Regions from separate parts of the Kitasatospora putterlickiae genome, predicted to be linked through region 2. Evidence: riboswitches for the same ligand, from Rfam matches in the RefSeq annotation. Region 2 holds a riboswitch; each other region holds the start of a gene.
What was found. A riboswitch is a leader RNA that binds a small molecule or an ion and turns the genes downstream of it on or off. The one in region 2 is predicted to bind cobalamin.

Region 1 (6,571 bases), on a different contig from region 2:
TGGCGATCATCCACCCGGAGGCGCTGTCGGCCACCGCCGACGCGATCCGCGAGGACCTCGCCGGCGAGGGCTACGAGGCGATCGCCCTCCAGGTGCCCAACGCCGAGGAGGCGAAGAGCGCCGAGGTGGCCGCGTACTGCTGGTCGGTGCTCGGGCAGACCGGGTTCACCCGTACCGACGTGGTCCTCGGCCTCGGCGGCGGCGCCACCACCGACCTGGCCGGCTTCGTCGCCGCCACCTGGCTGCGCGGGGTCCGCTGGATCTCCATGCCCACCACGCTGCTCGGCATGGTCGACGCGGCGGTCGGCGGCAAGACCGGCATCAACATCGCCGAGGGCAAGAACATGGTCGGCGCCTTCCACCCGCCGGTGGGCGTGCTGGCCGACCTCGCGACCCTGGAGACCGTGCCCCGGCACGACTACGTCTCCGGCCTCGCCGAGGTCATCAAGTGCGGCTTCATCGCCGACCCGGCCATCCTCGACCTGATCGAGGCCGACCCGGAGGGCGCCAAGACCCCGGCCGGGCCGCACACCGTCGAGCTGATCCGGCGGGCCATCCAGGTCAAGGCCGATGTCGTCTCCGGGGACCTCAAGGAGTCCGGGCGGCGCGAGATCCTCAACTACGGCCACACCCTCGGCCACGCCATCGAGCGCAATGAGCGCTACAAATGGCGGCACGGCGCGGCGATCTCGATCGGCATGGTGTTCGCCGCCGAACTCGGCCGCCTCGCCGGGCGGTTGGACGACGCGACCGCCGACCGGCACCGCACCGTGCTCGCCTCGGTCGGGCTGCCGCTCAGCTACCGGGCGGACGCCTGGCCCAAGCTGCTGGACGCGATGAAGATCGACAAGAAGTCGCGCGGCGACCTCATCCGCTTCATCGTGCTGGACGGCCTCGGCAAGACCTCCGTGCTGGAGGGCCCCGACCCGTCGCTGCTGGTGGCCGCCTACGCGGAGGTGTCCTCGTGACCCGGGTGATGGTGCTCAACGGCCCCAACCTCGGGCGGCTCGGCAGCCGCGAGCCCGACGTCTACGGCTCCACCTCGTACGCCGGGCTGGTCGAGCGCTGCACCGCGCTCGGCAAGGAGCTGGGCTTCGAGGTCGAGGTGCACGAGACCAACTCCGAGCAGACCATGGTCGAGTGGCTGCACGAGGCGGCCGACGGCCGGGTGCCGGTGGTGATCAACCCGGGCGCGTTCACCCACTATTCGTACGCGATGCGGGACGCCGCCTCGCAGCGCACCGCGCCGCTGATCGAGGTGCACATCTCCAACCCGTACGCCCGGGAGACCTTCCGGCACACCTCGGTGATCTCCGCGGTGGCCTCCGGCACCATCGCCGGGTTCGGGATCGGCTCGTACGAACTGGCGCTGCGGGCGCTGGCCGACCAGCTCGCCACGGGCTGACGGGGCGTCGGCGACCGGGGGGCGCCGGGGCGGTGACCAGCGGCGGTGCGGCGGCGGACTGTGTCCACCGCCGCACCGGCGTGTAGTGTCCCCGCTGTAGGAAGTCGGGAGGTGACCGTGACGCAGTACCCCGGGGGTGGACCCGTCCCCCCGCGTCCCGTCGCTCCGCCGGCTCCCGCGTACCCGGCTCCCGGGCCCGCGCCCGTTCAGGTGCCCGCGCCCGCCGCGTCGTCCGGGCCGCCGACCGTGCCGGTGCCGGTCGTCCCGCCGGGGCCGCCCGTCGCTCCTGCCCCTGCCCCTGCCCCTGCGCCCGCTCCGGCTCCCGCCCCTGCTCCGGCTCCCGGGCCCGCTCCGGCCGCCGCGCGCGGTCCGGTGGCGCCGGTGCCCGCCGGGTCCACCGGCCACTTCCTGCTGCCGTCCGGCGCGCCCGTCCTGTTGCCCGCCCGCCCGCCGCAGCAGCACGCGGCCACCGGCCCGATCGCGGTGCTGCTGATCGGCCCGGCCGGCGCCGGCAAGACCACCGTCGCCCGCTACTGGGCCGAGCGGCGCCCCACCCCGACCGCGCACATCAGCCTCGACGACGTCCGCGAGTGGGTGCAGTCCGGCTTCGCCAACCCGCAGTCCGGCTGGAACAACGCCTCCGAGGCGCAGTACCGGCTGGCCCGCCGGACCTGCGGCTTCGCCTGCCGCAACTACCTCGCCAACGGCATCTCCTGCATCATCGACGACGCCGTGTTCCCTGACCGCCCCGCCATCGGCCTCGGCGGCTGGAAGCGGCACATCGGCCCCGGCATGATCCCGGTGGTGCTGCTGCCCAGCCTGGACTCGGTGCTCGGCCGCAACGCCCGGCGCGGCGGCAACCGCCGGCTCGGCGACGAGGAGGTGGCCAGGATCCACGGGCGGATGGCCGGCTGGTACAACTCCGGGCTGCCGATCATCGACAACTCCCACCTCGACGTGGCGGCCACGGCCGCCGAACTCGACCGGGTGATCCTGGCCCGGCTGATGGGCGCCCCGGTGCGCTGAGGCCCCCTTCGGGCGCCCCGGCGGGCGGGCCGGAGTGTCGGTGCCGGCTGCGATGATGGACGGGTCCTGAACGAACCACCGGGGGGAGCCGCGCCCGTGCCGGAAGGCCACATCATCCACCGCCTCGCCGCCGAGAACCACCGCGCCTTCGGCGGGCGGCCGGTCCGTGCCGGCAGCCCGCAGGGCCGCTTCGCGGACGGCGCCAAGCTCATCGACGGACGGGAGCTGGTCGCGGCCGAGGCCACCGGCAAGCACCTCTTCCTCGGCTTCGGCGAGGACGCCTGGGTGCACGTCCACCTCGGCCTGTACGGCGGCTTCACCTTCGGTGACCTCGGCGACGGACCGGCGCCCGAGCCGGTCGGCCTGGTCCGGCTGCGGCTGGAGAACGACGAGCACTACGCCGACCTGCGCGGCCCCAACACCTGCGCGCTGATCACCGACGCGGAGAAGGCCGCCGTCGCCGCCCGCCTCGGTCCGGACCCGCTGCGCGCCGACGCCGACCCGGACGCCGCCTGGCGGCGGATAACCGGCAGCCGCACGACGATCGCCGCCCTGCTGATGGACCAGAAGGTGCTGGCCGGCGTCGGCAACGTCTACCGCGCCGAGGTGCTGTTCCGGCACGGCATCGACCCGCAGCTGCCCGGCCGCGCGCTGCGCCGGGCCGCGTGGGACGCGATCTGGGCGGACCTGGTCGCCCTGATGCGCGAGGGCGTCACCGCCGGCCGGATCGACACCGTCCGCCCCGAGCACACCCCCGAGGCGATGAACCGCCCGCCACGCGTCGACGACCACGGCGGGGAGGTCTATGTCTACCGCCGGGCCGGCCGGCCCTGCCTGGTCTGCGGCACCGACGTCCGGACCGAGGAGCACGCCTCCCGCAACCTCTTCTGGTGCCCGTTCTGCCAGCCGGCCTCCGCCTGGACGTGATGCCCCGTTCGATCGATTCGGCCGTGCGCGAACCGGCCCGCCGGTAGGGTCGTCCACATGTCTTTCGCGGATGGGGAGTTCGCCGATCATCAGGGAGCGCGTCGGGGCGGGCGCGGGCTTCCGGCGCCGGTCGTGGCGGTGCTCGTGAACCTGCCGCTCGGCATCGTGGGAGTGATCCCGTACTGGTTCACCTGGAGCTTCCTCGCCGACTTCGTGTTCGCCCGGTTCGGGTGGACCACCGCCAATCCGTACAACACGAGGGACGGAGCGGGTCTCGCGCTCGGCGTGACCCTGGCCGCCCTCCTCCCGTACCTGCTGCTCGCGGTTGTCGTGAACTGGTTCGGGGCGCGCCGCCGGGGAGTCGGGGGAGCGGGCTTCTGGGCGCTGCTGGTGGCCGCTCAGCTGCTGCCGGCGGTGGTTTTGGCGAATCTGCCCGGGTAGTCGGCGGGTCGGGCGGCCGACGGTCCGTGAATGACGGGCGCGTCACTGGCGCACTGGTCGAGGAGGGGGCGCAGGGCTGCGTCCACGAGCCGGTAGCGCACAACGCGCCCCTCCTTCTCGCCAGCCACCGCTCCGGCCGTCCGGAGCAGGCGCAGGGCCTGGGAGACGGCGGGGTCGCGCATGCCGGTGGCGACGGCGAGGTCGGTCACGGCGAGCGGGCCGGTGCGGTGCAGGGCGAGCAGGAGGGCGAGCCTGCCGGGGTCGGCGAGCAGGGCGAACCGGTCGGCGCAGGAGCGGACGTGGGCGGTGTCGCCGATCGCGGCGATGGCTTCGCAGACCCGGTGGCCGTCGATGGTGCGGTGGCCCGCGCGGTCGGCCGGTACGAGATGCATACGGCCCATTCTGGCAGGCGGCCGGTTGTGATCCTGAACACCTGCGTAGGTACGCAGCCTTGCATGGGTCGGCCGGGGCCCCTACGGTGTTGCCCGCCGTGGTGCTCGGGAAGACCGGTGACGGACCCTCAGGGGTCCCATTCCGGAGCGGCCCTCGCCACTGTGATCGGGGGAGAGTGTCCGTACCCACGACGCCACTGGGCGCCTCGCGCGCTTGGGAAGGCGGGTACGGGAGCCCCGTCAGCCAGGAGACCGGCCGCGGCATCTCACGAAGTCATTCCACGAGGTGCTGGAGCGTGATCCGCATGACCCTGCCCGAAACCGCCACCACCGCGGCGCCGCCCGCCGCCCTGCCCGCCTTCCGCTGGCGCCGCGAGGACACCCTGCGCACGGCCGGGCTGATGGGCGTGATCCTCGCCATGCACGTGGTGGCGTTCGGCACGCTGATCTTCCTGGTCGCACCGGAGAAGTACGAGGTGGGCACCCAGGTCTTCGGGGTGGGCCTGGGCATCACCGCCTACACCCTCGGCATGCGGCACGCCTTCGACGCCGACCACATCGCGGTGATCGACAACACCACCCGCAAGCTGATGGCGGACGGCAAGCGTCCCGTCTCGGTGGGCTTCTGGTTCGCCCTCGGCCACTCCTCGATGGTGGTGCTGATGGCCGCCCTGGTCGCGGGCGGCGCCCAGCTGGCCACCACCCTGATGGACGACGAGTCGACCACCCACCAGTGGCTGGGCGTGGTCGGCACCTCGGCCTCGGGCGTCTTCCTCTACCTGATCGGCGCGCTCAACCTGGCCGCGCTGTTCGGCATCCTCAAGGTCTTCCGCTCGATGCGGGCCGGCCGGTTCGACGAGGCCGAGCTGGAGGCCCACCTGAACGCCCGCGGCCTGCTGGCCCGGGTGCTGAACCGGGCCACCCGTTCGATCACCCGGCCCGGCCAGATGTTCCCGGTCGGCATGGTGCTGGGCCTGGGCTTCGACACCGCGACCGAGGTCACCCTGATGGTGATGGCCGGCTCCGGCGCCGCCTCCGGCCTGCCCTGGTACGCCATCGCCTGCCTGCCGCTGCTGTTCGCGGCCGGCATGAGCCTGTTCGACACCCTCGACGGCACCTTCATGAACTTCGCCTACCAGTGGGCGTTCTCCAACCCGGTCCGCAAGGTGTACTACAACCTGACCATCACCGGCCTGTCCATCGCGGTCGCCTTCATCATCGGCACCATCGAACTCGTCGGCGTCCTCCACGAGAAGCTCGACCTCACCGACCCGGTGACCGGCTGGGTCGCCGGCATCTCCCTCGACAACGTCGGCTACGCGATCGTCGGCCTCTTCGTCGTCGTCTGGGCCGCCGCCATCGCCTACTGGCGCCTGGCCGGCGTGGAACGGAAGTGGACCCCGAAGCCCGCCGGCGCCGCGGAGTAGCGGCCCACGAGGGCCGTCACGCCTCCCGCAACCTCTTCTGGTTCCTCTTCCGTCCTCCTGCGCGTGCAGGTGTCCCGCTATGGGCTGTTCAATCGCTTCGTCCGATTGCGTCAGGGTAGGGACGGGAAAAACGCGGAATTGGCAAAGGCGAACTGAGTACGGGGACGAAGGGAGAAGGGTTCGGCGTGACGATCATCTCCCTTGACGGCCATCGCCTTTGCGGGAATCATTCAAGGGACCGCCGGGGGGTGGCCTGGGGGCGGGAGTCCGACCAGGCTGGTCCGTAGACGATTTTCCCTTTTCCCTCCGGCTGCCCCGTCTGTTCCCGCGTGTACGTCGACGCGGATGACCAGTGACACCGGAGGATCATCCATGAAGCGTCCCCTCGCGGTCGCCGCCACGCTGGCCGCCACCGCACTCGTCTCGCTCTCCACCGTCGTACCGGCCCACGCGATCGAGTACGTCTCGGACACGTGCAACTTCGGCGACAAGGCGAACTGCTTCGCCATCTTCTTCAACTCGCAGAACGAGTACGGGATGTCCACCAGTTCGTGCTTCATGTCGAACAAGGACATCGACGACCACTACGGCGTCAACTCGCCGAACGGCAACATCCTCGTGCTCTACCAGTTCGGGTACAACTACCAGCCCATCAACAGCAACCTCGGCGGCTCGGTCTGCCGGCCCAACGAGGGCAGTGGGCAGCAGCTGAAGAACAATGCCGCCTCCGTCGTGAACGGCGATCCGTGGGCGAGTTACACCGTTTTCTACAACTCCAACTTCTACGGTACTGCGCAGACCATCGGAGCCTATTCGAAGGCGAATCTCATCGCGAAGCTCCACGACAACAACGCCTCCCACCGGCGAAATGGATGATCACATTCCATTTTCTCCGGAAAGTTCGGCCCGAGGAGAGTGAGCGGGCGCTCGCCGGAGGGCGGAGGGCGCGGGCG
Region 2 (4,540 bases):
ACCAGGTCGCCCGGCGACCTGACCGGGTACCAGGCGGGCGAGCCGGGCAGGCCGGCCAGCCGGTCCAGCCCGGCGACGCCGGTGTACACCCCGGGCGCGGCCGGGTAGCCGAGCACGAAGGCGACGGCGGGCCCGCCGGGCGGTTCGGCGTCCATCAGGGCGGGGCGGCGGCCGAGCGCGGCCTCGACCAGCGCCTCGTAGACGTTGACGCCGAGCGCGCGGCACAGGCCCTCGCCGACCAGTGCGCCGCCGATCCGCGGGTTGATCTCGACGATCTCCGGGCCGTCGGCGGTCAGCACGAACTCCACGTGCGCGAAGCGGTCGGTGTAGCCGACGGCGGCGAGGACGTCGCCGAGCCACCGCTCCAGCGCGGCCCGGCGCGGCTCCGGGAACGCCACCGGGAACGCCGTGATCTCCTCCCGGAAGTGGGGCTCGGGCGACATCAGCCGGCTGGAGACGCCCAGCAGTCTGGTCCGGCCGTCCCAGCCGAGCGTCTCGGCGCTGTACACCGGCCCGGCGACGTACGGTTCGGCGAACAGCCGGCCGCGCAGCTCCCGCCCGGCGGCCTCGGCGAGGACGGCGTCCAGCTCCGCCGGGTCGCGCACCAGCCAGACGTTCTGGCTGCCGGTGCCCGCGGTGTCCTTGAGGACGGCGGGCAGGCCGGGCTCCTTGAGGAGTGCCCGCGCCGTCGCCGGGCCGGTCCCGGTGACGGGTACCGCCCGGCCGCGGGTCAGCCCGGCCTCGTACAGCCGGCGGCGCACCGCCGACTTGTCGCGGGTCAGCCGCAGCACGGCCGGGTCGAGGCCGGGCAGGCCGAGCCGTTCGGCGAGTTCGGCGGCGACCAGCGTCCAGGTGTCGGTGGAGCTGATCAGACCGCGCGGCCGCGGGGAGCGCGCCAGCAGCGCGGTGAGCCCGTCCACGTCGAAGGTGTCGGTCTCCACGACGTCCAGCGCGTGGGCCGGCAGCCGCTCCAACTCGTAGGTGTAGTAGGAGCGGTCGCGGGTGAGCAGGGTCAGCCGCTCGCCGAGCGCGTCGGCGGCCCGCACCAGGTGGCCGAGGCCGAAGGTGAGCGATTCCAGGCAGACGACGCTCATGCCGCCCGCTCCTCGCGGTGCGGCGGGCACGCGGTGCGCCGCCAGGCCATCGTGGACCAGGGCATGGACATCTCCTCGGGGGCGGAGACCTCGACCGGTTTCAGCGCGGCCGGGTCGGGGGCTTCGGCGTGCCGGGCGAAGACGCGCTCGACGTAGCGGTGGCCGGTGTCGGCGCCGATCACCAGGTGCAGCCGGTCGGGGTGGCGGCGCGCCTCGTAGGCCGCGGCCAGGTAGCCGGCGCCGGTGGACAGCCCGGCGAAGACGGCGTGGTCGCGCAGCAGGGCGACGGTGCCCGCCATCGCGTGGGTGAAGTCCAGCCAGTGGATGCCGTCGTAGAGGTGGTGGCGGACGTTGTCGAAGACGATGGAGGAGCCGATCCCGGCGATGATCGCCTCCGGGTCGTGGTGCCCCTGGCTGCCGAAGGTGACGCTGCCGAAGGGCTGCACGCCGACCAGCCGCACGGACGGGTCCACGGCGCGCAGCCGGGTCGCCACCCCGCCGGTCGAGGCGCCGGAGCCGACGCCGCCGACGACGGTCAGCGCGGCGCCGGGGAAGGCGGCCGTGATCCGGTCGGCGACCTCGTGGTAGCCGAGGTAGTGGACGTCGTCGTGGTACTGCCGCATCCAGTGCCAGTCCGGGTGCTCGGCGAGCAGCTCGCGCACCCGTCGTACCCGCAGCTCCTGGTCCAGCTTGAGGTCGCGGGACGGCACGACCTGTTCCACGGTGGCGCCGAGGATCTCCAGCTGGGCGCGGGTGGTGGCGTCGACGGTGGTGGACGCGACGATGTGGCAGCGCGTGCCGTGCCGGTGGCAGGCGAGCGCCAGGGCGTAGGCGTAGATGCCGCTGGAGCTGTCCACCAGGGTCTGCCCGGGGCGGACGGTGCCGCGTTCCAGCAGGTGGCGGACGGCGGCGAGCGCCGAGTAGATCTTCATCGACTCGAACCGGACCAGCACGAGGCCGTCGGTGAGCCGGACGAGGTCGGGGACCTTCAGGGCGTCGGCGATGTGGGGGTGGATCACCTGTAGCCTCCTTGGGCGAAGGAACACTGGTGGCCGAGCGAGTGGAAGAACGCGGACAGGTCCGACTTGAGCGCGGCGTCGGGGCGTCCGGGGAGCAGGTAGCCGATCAGGCAGCCGGTGTGGGCGACGAAGATCCCGTCGGCGCCGAACTCCTCGCGGTGGGCGAGCAGCGCGTCGAACGTCGCTTTGGGGAGCACCCGTTGGGAGAGCGCGGCGCTGGCGGTGGCCGTCCGCGCGACGGCGGCCGGGTCGCCCTCGGCGAAGCCCTTCAGCAGGTCGGCCAGGCAGCGCCGGTACTCCTCGCCGTGCCGCCGGTAGTGCCCGAGCAGCAGGTCGGTGACGGCGGCGGTGTCCACCGTCCCGGGCTCGGTGATGTACGCGGTGTGGAAGCCGATGCCGGTGCCCAGCCGCCGCACCACCCGGTGCCGGCCGCTCAGGTGCAGGGCGAACTCGTCGAGGAAGACGCTGTCGGCCCGTTCGATCTCGCGCAGCACGGCGAGCACCACGCCGGTGTCGTACGGCAGCGCGAAGATCCGGAACAGGCAGCGCAGCGTCGCCACGATGTCGGCGGTCGAACTCGCCATGCCCACACCGACGGTGAGCTCGGAGTGCACGCACCAGCGGCCCGGCGGAAGGGTCAGCCCGAAGCGCTCCAGGAACAGCCGGGCCGCCATCGCGGCCTTCGCCCCGAGCGGCAGCGGGTCCGGCGGGTCCGTCCCCGGGGTGAAGTGCACCCAGGAGTGGCGGTCGACGGGGAACGACACCACCGCGATGTCGGGGCGGGACCCGGCGCGCAGCGGTCCCTGGTAGAGCTCGCCCAGGGTGCCGTGGCAGACACCGGAGAGCGTGCCGCCCGGCGGCGGGGCGGACCGGGCCCCTCCGGTGGGGGTCACCGTCGCGCCGTCCGGGCCCGCCGGGGGCGGGCCGGTGGGCGCCCGGTGCGGGCGGGCGGAACTCGCGCGGTCACGGACACGTCCTCCTCCTCGTTCCGAGCCCGTGTCATGACCGGTGGAGGAGCGCACGGCGTGTCGTCGCACGCCGCGCAGCCGTCCGTACCGCCGACCCAATCCACGAGGTCACCGTGCACAGCCCGCACGTGGGGGTGCGGGCGCAGCGGCAGGTCTTCGGACTCGCGGGCCGGTGCGCCGACGGATCGGCGCACACCTACCGGCCGTCGCTTCCCGGGCCGGGGCGGAGCCAGGCCCAGTGCTGTTGACGGCTTTCGTTCCCACTCACCGCTGCGGGACAGTCCCGGTTTCCCACCGGGTTCCCTCTTGCGTCGCGCCGCCGAAGTCCGGTCGGTCGGGAGGCGCGAACCGGCTGCGGACACGAGCATACGGGGGCTCGCGCTCCGGTGGCAGGGCGCGTGCGGGCGCTTGTCCGAATGCGAGCGGTCCGGGGCCGGGGCGTCCGGCGCCGTGGCGGGAAGGCCGTCGGTCCACGAGGCACTCTGGCCGGATACGGGCTCGGCATGTCCGCGCCACTCCGCCACACTGGTGCGTCCCATCCCCCACAGCGCACCGCCCCACCGGTGTGCCCCCGCTCCGGAAGGTCCACCATGCCACCTGAGACGACGCCGGGGGACGACAGCCCGGACACCCCGCCCGCCGCCGGGAAGCGGCCCGCCGAACGCGTCGCCCTCCGCGCCGACCTGAGGGCCGCGCTGCCCGACGCGAGCGCGGCGGTCGGCGTCACCGTGGCGGTGTTCGTGCTGCTGTACGTCCGGATGGACGCGGGCACCTCGGCGACGGTGGCGGTCATGCCGTTCATGGACGACGCGCGCACGTACTGGATGTACCTGCTGAGCCAGGCGTTCGGCTGGTCGGGGCTGCTGTGGGCCTGGGGGACGGTGGTGCTCGGGCTGCTGCTGTCCGGGCCGCGGCCCGAGCGGCTGCCCGTCGCCCGGCAGACCCTGGAGCGCTGGCACCGTACGACGAGCCTGACCACGACGGCCCTGATGTTCGCGCACGCGCTGATGTTCGCGGCCGAACTCGTGCGCTACGAGGCCGAGTCGGCGTGGGGCGACCGGCTCTGGTCGGGGTTCGCCGACAGCTTCGTGCCCGGCTGGTACGACTCCGGCACCGGCCGGACCGCCATCCCGCTCGGGCAGGGCGCGCTCTACCTGGCCGTGCCGCTCGGCCTGCTGTTCTACCTGCGGCACCGGATCGGGCCGAACACCTGGCGGCGGCTGCACCGCTTCGTGGTCGTCGTCTACGTGCTGAGCGTCTGGCACACCCTGCTCTACGGGACCAACGTGTGGTTCGGCGAGTGGCCGCGCACGGTCCTGTGGCTGCTGCAGGTCCCGCTCGCCGTGCTGCTGCTGGTCCGGCTGCTGCGGCCGGCCCGGCGGGCCGAGCGGCTGGGCACGCCGGGGCGGGGCGGGGTCCGGTCGCTGCCGGCCTGGGTGGTGCGGGCGCTCGGACGGGT
Region 3 (6,571 bases), on a different contig from region 2:
TGCTTCCGGGCCGGTGGCCGCGGCACTGTCTGTTGCTTGGCTCAACTGCTTCGCCCCAACTGTCCAGAGGGGTGGTGCGGTACGTACCGGTCATACCCTTCGGGGGCTGGCCGGACGCCGCCGTCCGCCCGAGACGTTACCGCGTTCCTGCCCCGGTGCGGGAGTCACTCATGGTAAGGCATCGCGACACAGGGTGGCAGTGGTCTGCACCCGGCCTCCGCGAGCCTCCGGCGTACGCCGTCGGCGCGCCGGTCTCAGCGGGCGCCGGCGGCGGCGAGCGCGTCCCCGGTGAGCCGGTAGACGCTCCAGCCGTCCATCGGCACGGCGCCGAGCGACTTGTAGAAGTTGATCGAAGGGGTGTTCCAGTCGAGCACCGACCACTCCATCCGGGAGTAGCCGCGCTCGACGGCGATCCGGGCCAGTTCCAGCAGCAGCGCCTTGCCGTGGCCGCCGCCGCGGGCCTGCGGGCGGACGTAGAGGTCCTCCAGGTAGATCCCGTGGGTGCCGCGCCAGGTCGAGAAGTTGAGGAACCAGAGCGCGAAGCCGACCGGCTCGCCGGTGCCGTCGTCCTCGGCCATCAGGCCGAACAGCGCCGGGTTGGCGCCGAACAGGGCGTCGTGCAGCTGCTCCTCGGTGGCGACCGCCTCGTGGACGGCCTTCTCGTACTCCGCGAGCTCGCGGATCATGGCGTGGATGACGGGGACGTCGGCGGGGGAGGCGGTGCGGATCATGGTCCCGAGCCTACTGGGCGGGCTCGTTCTCGTCCCAGGCCTGCACGGAGGTCTGGTCGACGATCCGCCCGTCGCGCAGCGCGGCGGTGGAGCTGACCAGCACCCGGACCCCGTCGGGGTAGCGGCAGGACTCCAGGAAGGCGAGGCGGTCGGCCTGGACCACCACCTGTTCCAGGGTGTGGGTCATCTCGCGGCCGTAGCGGTCGTCCAGCATCGCGCCGATCTCGTCCCTGCCGTGCATCACCAGCGGGTGGCTGGGCTGGGTCTTGCGGTCGACCACCCGGAGTTCGGCGTCGTCCGCGTAGAGCGCCAGCAGGGTCCGGGCGTCGGCGCGCTCGATGCCCTCGCGCAGGGCCCGGACGTCGAAGGCGGACGGTGCGGCCATGGTGGTCATCTCTCGCTCCTCCGGTCGGTTCCGTCGGCTCGTACTCTTGAGCGTACGCCCGTCGGAACCGGCCGGAGGGCGGCCGGACGGCGGTGGCGGCGGCCCCGGCTCAGCGGGCCGGGACGGTGCGCAGGTAGTCCGCCAGGGCGGTGATCGCGGCCGGGTTGCGCGGGCTCTCGACCAGGTCGGCGTAGTCGAGGACGAAGATCCGGTCGTTGCGCACCGCCGAGACGCCGGCCAGCGGCGGGAAGGACTTCAGGAACTTCCGCTTCGCCTCGGCGTCCGGGGTGCCGTAGTCGTTGATCACGATCACCTCGGGGTCGCGCTGGACCACGCTCTCCCAGCCCACGGTGGTCCAGGAGTCGGCGACGTCGCCCATCACGTTCCGCCCGCCGGCCTTGGCGATGATCTCCTCCGGGGCGGCGAACCGGCCCGAGGTGTACGGCTTGTCCTCACCGCTGTCGTACAGGAAGACGCCGGGCCGGTGCGCGGGCTCCGGCACGGCGGCGATCCGCGCCTTGAAGTCGGCGATCAGCCGGTCGGCCCGGTCCCGGACGTCGAAGATCTCGCCCAGGTTGGCCAGGTCGGTGTAGAGCGCGTCGAGCGGGGACATCACCCCGCGCTCCGGGCCCTTGCCGCTGCGGCAGGACTCGCTGAGCACGTAGGAGCCGATGCCCAGGCCGGACAGCGTCTGCGGGGTGAAGCCGGTGCCCTCGTCGAAGCCGTAGTGCCAGCCGGCGAAGACCAGGTCGGCCCTGGCGTCCAGCGCGATCTCCTTGGTGATCCGGTCCTTGGAGAGCCAGGTCGCGCGCTGGTAGGAGTCCTTCCAGGCGACCTGCTCCACCCGGCCCTTGTCGTCCGGCATCACGTAGCCGGCCATCCGGTCCTCCAGGCCGAGGGCGAACATCAGCTCGGTGATGCCGATGTCGTTGGTGACCGCGCGGGCCGGCTTCTCCTTGAAGGTGACCTCGGCGCCGCAGTTCTTCACGGTCACCGGATAGTGGGCGGAGGCGTCGGCGGCGCCGTCACCGCTCGGGGCGATCTCGGCGCCGCAGCCGGTGAGCGCGAGGGCGAGCAGGGCGGCGGCGGCAACGGCCTTGGTGCGCATGGGGGTCCTCGGGGAAGGGGCGGGGGCGGGTGGGTTAGGGCAGGCGGTCGAGGAGCAGCTGGACGGCCCCGGTGACCGGGTGCCGCACGGGCGTGGCGCGGACCTTGAACACCTCGGCCAGCAGGTCCGGTTCGAGCACCTCGGCGGGCGGCCCGGAGGCGACGATCCGGCCGTCCTCGATGACGTACAGCAGGTCGCAGTGCCCGGCGGCCAGGTTGAGGTCGTGCAGCGCGGTGAGCACCGTGGGACCGGCCTCCCGGACCAGCGCCAGAACCTCCAGCTGGTGCGCGATGTCCAGGTGGTTGGTGGGCTCGTCGAGGACCAGCACCTTGGGCTCCTGGACCAGCGCGCGGGCGATCAGCACCCGCTGCTTCTCGCCGCCGGACAGGCTCAGGAAGCCCCGGGCGGCCAGGTGCGCCGCGCCGACCCGGCGCAGCGCCTCGGCGCAGCGGTCCCCGTCCCCGGCGGACGGCCCGGCCAGGGCGCCGCGCCGGTGCGGCAGCCGGCCCATGCCGACCACCTCGGCCACGGTGAAGTCGAACTCGGCGGAGTGCTCCTGCGGCAGCGCCGCCACCCGCCGGGCGGCCTCGCGCGGGGCGAGCGCGTGCAGTTCGTCGCCGCCCAGCAGGACGGCGCCGGAGGCGGGCCGCAGCGCCCGGTAGACGCAGCGCAGCAGGGTGGACTTGCCGCTGCCGTTCGGGCCGATCAGGCCGACCACCTGGCCGGCGCGGGCGGTCAGCGTGATGTCGTCGACCAGCCGGACGCCGGCCAGGTCGACCGAGACCCCGTCGACGGCGAGGTCCAGGGCTGCGGGGGAGTCGCTCACCGGCCGCCTCCGAAGGTGTAGCCGCGACGGCGCATCAGCAGCAGGAAGCAGGGCACCCCGACGGCCGCGGTGACCACGCCGACCGGCAGTTCGGCGGGCGCCAGCAGGGTGCGGGAGACGATGTCCACCCAGACCAGCAGCAGCGCCCCGGCGAGCGGCGCGACCAGCAGCACCCGGCGGTGGCCGGCGCCGACCAGCATCCGCACCAGGTGCGGGACCATCAGCCCGACGAAGCCGATCGCCCCGCTGACCGCGACCACGGTGCCGGTGACGGCCGCGGTGACCACGAACAGCTCGCGGCGCAGCCGGTCCGGGTCGACGCCGAGCGAGGCGGCCGTCTCGTCGCCCATGGCCAGCGCGTCCAGCCGTCCGGCGGCGCAGGCCAGGTACGCCAGGCCGGCCAGCACGGTGGCGGCGGCGATCGGCACCGAGCCCCAGGTGGCGCCGCCGAGGCTGCCGAGCAGCCACATCATGGCGGAGCGGGCGGCCTCGCCGCGGGCGGCGGCGAAGACCATCAGCGCCGTCAGCGCGGAGAAGCCGTACGACATCGCGGTGCCGGTGAGCACCAGCCGCAGCGGGGTGAGCCCGTGGGCGGTCCTGGCGGTCAGGTAGACCAGCACCATGGCGAGCAGGGCGGCGGCGAAGGCGGAGGCGGAGAGCGCCCAGACGCCGAGCGAGGCGAAGGCGCCGAGCATCAGCACGGCGTTGGCGCCGACCGCGGCGCCGGAGGAGATGCCGAGCACGAACGGGTCGGCGAGCGCGTTGCGGACCATCGCCTGGACGGCGACCCCGGTGGCGGCGAGTCCGGCGCCGACCACGGCGGACAGGACGGCGCGCGGCAGCCGGATCTCCCAGACGATCGCGTAGGCGGCGGCCTCGTCGGCCTCCAGCCGACCGCCCGTCAGTCCGGCGCGCAGCAGCCGCAGCACCTGGCCCCAGCCGAGCCCGGAGGAGCCCACCGCGACGGCGCAGACCAGGGAGACCAGCAGCGCCGCGGCGAGGGCGACGGCCAGCGGTACGGCGGGTGTGCGGCGCGGGCCCGGTGGGGCTGCGGCGGTGGCCGGTGCGGTCGCGGTGCTGGTCACGGGTGCGCGCCTTGCCTCGGGCCGCGAACGGCGCGGGGCGGCGCGCCCGGGCGCGGGTGTGCCGGGGCGCCATCCCTTCGCAGTCCACGGCGAGTTGTCGGGAGGTCGGCGTCCTCGGGCGATCGGGCTCACGGGCGCGGGGCACCGTTTACCGTTGCGGGTCAGCGCCGGATTCGCACCGGCTTCCCCCTCTGGACGCCCTGGCAGCATAACAAGCGCGAAGGCCGGGCAGCCCTTACCGCTCCGCCCTGAGCCGAAGGGGCGCGCCGGTGCCGAAAGGGAGGAGCGACTAGCGACCGACGGAGGAGGGAGTGCCGGAGCGACGAGTGTCGGCGCCGGGTCAGAGCGCCCCGGAGGCGAGCGGGCGAAAACGCTGTGGCCGGGAACACACGAGCGCCCCCGGTCCGGCGTCGCGGACGGAGGGCGCTCGAAGGAGGAGTGAGCGGGGATCAGCCCTGCTTGGTCTCCCAGAAGATCTTGTCGACCTCGGCGATGAGGTCGAGCAGCGCCTGGCCGGTGGCCGGGTCGGTGGACGCCTTGGCGGCCGAGGCGGCCTTCAGGGTGTCGTTGACGAGCTGGTGCAGCTGCGGGTACTTCTCGAAGTGCGGGGCCTTGAAGTAGTCGCTCCACAGCACCGAGATGTGGTGCTTGACGGCCTCGGCGCGCTGCTCCTTGATGATGACGGCGCGAGCGCGGAAGTGCGCGTCCTCGTTGGCCTGGTACTTCTCCTGGGTGGCCTTGACGGACTCGGCCTCGATGCGGGCCTGGGCGGGGTCGTACACGCCGCAGGGCAGGTCACAGTGGGCGTGGGCGGTGGCGCGGGGTGCAAACAGGCGAGAGAACATGGAAGTCCTTCCTTAGATCGTCTTCCCGCGCCCGAGATTACCCTTCGGGCCCTGTGGTTTCTCGATCGGGCGGCGGGCCTAGGGCAAAAGGCGGAGCCGGAACCGGGCGAATCCGGACATCGGTCGGGGCGCGGCCGTGCGGCAGACTGGTGTGCGACCGCGGGACGCGGCGGGACGCGGGCCGGGAGGAGGAGTCGTGGCACGGAGCGCGGAACCGGAGGAGGGGCCCCCGGCGGGCGGCGCGCCGTTCGGGCTGATCGACGTGGCGGGGGACTCGATGGTGCCGACCCTGCGCGACGGCGACCAGCTGCTGGTGCGGTACGGCGCGCGGATCCGGCCCGGCGCGGTGGTGGTCTTCCGCCACCCGTTCCAGCAGAACCTGCTGGTGGTCAAGCGTGCCGACGGCCGGCGGCCGAAGGGCTGGTGGCTGCTCTCCGACAACCGGCCGGTGGACAGCGACAGCCGCAGTTACGGCGCGGTGCCGGACGAGCTGGTGCTCGGCCGGGTGCTGCTGCGGCTGCGCCCGCGTCCGGCCTGGCTGGCGCCGGGCCGCCGGCTGGAGCGGCTGCTGCTCTCCGGCCCGCTGGCCCGGGTGCCCGGGCTGGCCCGCCGGCTCGGCGTCTGGGTCCGGCCGGAGGAGCTGCAGAACTCCTAGGGGATCAGTTCTCCGAGGCCGCCGCCGCGGCCTCCAGGCGCTTGCGGGCCCGGTAGGCGGCGACGTTGGCGCGGGTCGCGCAGCGGTCCGAGCAGTACCGGCGGGACCGGTTGGTGGAGGTGTCCAGGTAGGCGTTGCGGCAGGGCGCGGCCTGGCAGATGCCGAGCCGGTCGGCGCCCAGCTCGGTCAGGTGGACGGCCAGGCCCATGCAGGCGACGGCGCTGAAGTGCGCGGTGGCGGTGGGGGAGTTGTCGGCGAGGTGCAGGTGCCAGCGGGGCCGGCCGGCCTCGTCCAGGTAGTCGTGGCCGGAGACCAGCGGGCTGACCGGGAACTCCATCAGCAGGCTGTTCAGCAGGTCGACGCTGCGGACCTCCTCGCCCTCGGCGGCGGCCTCGAAGACCCCGCGCAGCCGGGTGCGGACGGCCCGCAGCCGGGGCAGGTCGGACTCGTCGGCGAGGTCCCGGGCCCGGGCGGCGTCCGAGAAGAGGCCGCGCACCGCGTCCACCGAGGTCAGCGAGTCGGTGCCGCGCTCGGGCTCCTCGGTGTTCACCAGCCGGACGGCCAGATCGGCGTACGAGGCGAGCTCCACGGTGGTCCTTCCAGATCGGTAACGGGCTGATTGCCTCCAGCCTATTACCCGCGGGGCGGAAGCGGGAAAGCGGCGGGTACGGGCAGGACCGGCCTGCCGGGCGCCGCGCAGCGGAGCGGAGCGTTCAGAGCACCCCGGACTCAGAGCACCTTGGAGAGGAAGGCGCGGGTCCGCTCGTGCTGGGGGTTGGTGAGGACGTCGCGGGGGTTGCCGGACTCGACGACCACGCCGCCGTCCATGAACACCAGCGCGTCGCCGACCTCGCGGGCGAAGCCCATCTCGTGGGTCACCACGATCATGGTCATCCCCTCCTCGGCCAGCCCGCGCATGACGTCCAGGACGTCGCC

Region 1: it holds a riboswitch for cobalamin, as region 2 does, so the genes downstream of both, nicT (Nickel transporter NicT) here and ABD308_RS33735 (GHMP family kinase ATP-binding protein) in region 2, are expected to answer to the same signal.
Region 3: it holds a riboswitch for cobalamin, as region 2 does, so the genes downstream of both, ABD308_RS14510 (FecCD family ABC transporter permease) here and ABD308_RS33735 (GHMP family kinase ATP-binding protein) in region 2, are expected to answer to the same signal.

The regions. Positions count from the first base shown of each region.
Region 1 covers NZ_BAAAKJ010000029.1:61,261-67,831, forward strand. The annotation lists gene aroB (3-dehydroquinate synthase) at 1-968, shown strand, start outside; gene aroQ (type II 3-dehydroquinate dehydratase) at 977-1,405, shown strand; gene ABD308_RS04015 (AAA family ATPase) at 1,517-2,431, shown strand; gene ABD308_RS04020 (Fpg/Nei family DNA glycosylase) at 2,528-3,358, shown strand; gene ABD308_RS04025 (hypothetical protein) at 3,416-3,799, shown strand; partial or broken gene ABD308_RS04030 (ArsR/SmtB family transcription factor) at 3,853-4,191, opposite strand; cobalamin riboswitch at 4,274-4,466, shown strand; gene nicT (Nickel transporter NicT) at 4,497-5,618, shown strand; gene ABD308_RS04040 (hypothetical protein) at 5,991-6,494, shown strand.
Region 2 covers NZ_BAAAKJ010000388.1:15-4,554, reverse strand. The annotation lists partial or broken gene ABD308_RS33745 (ATP-grasp domain-containing protein) at 1-1,094, opposite strand, end outside; gene ABD308_RS33740 (cysteine synthase family protein) at 1,091-2,113, opposite strand; gene ABD308_RS33735 (GHMP family kinase ATP-binding protein) at 2,110-3,006, opposite strand; cobalamin riboswitch at 3,212-3,450, opposite strand; partial or broken gene ABD308_RS33730 (ferric reductase-like transmembrane domain-containing protein) at 3,672-4,540, shown strand, end outside.
Region 3 covers NZ_BAAAKJ010000135.1:5,779-12,349, reverse strand. The annotation lists gene ABD308_RS14530 (GNAT family N-acetyltransferase) at 255-731, opposite strand; gene ABD308_RS14525 (nuclear transport factor 2 family protein) at 742-1,125, opposite strand; gene ABD308_RS14520 (ABC transporter substrate-binding protein) at 1,226-2,224, opposite strand; gene ABD308_RS14515 (ABC transporter ATP-binding protein) at 2,259-3,050, opposite strand; gene ABD308_RS14510 (FecCD family ABC transporter permease) at 3,047-4,135, opposite strand; cobalamin riboswitch at 4,240-4,367, opposite strand; gene sodN (superoxide dismutase, Ni) at 4,585-4,980, opposite strand; gene sodX (nickel-type superoxide dismutase maturation protease) at 5,177-5,635, shown strand; gene ABD308_RS14495 (CGNR zinc finger domain-containing protein) at 5,640-6,224, opposite strand; gene ABD308_RS14490 (amino acid ABC transporter ATP-binding protein) at 6,365-6,571, opposite strand, start outside.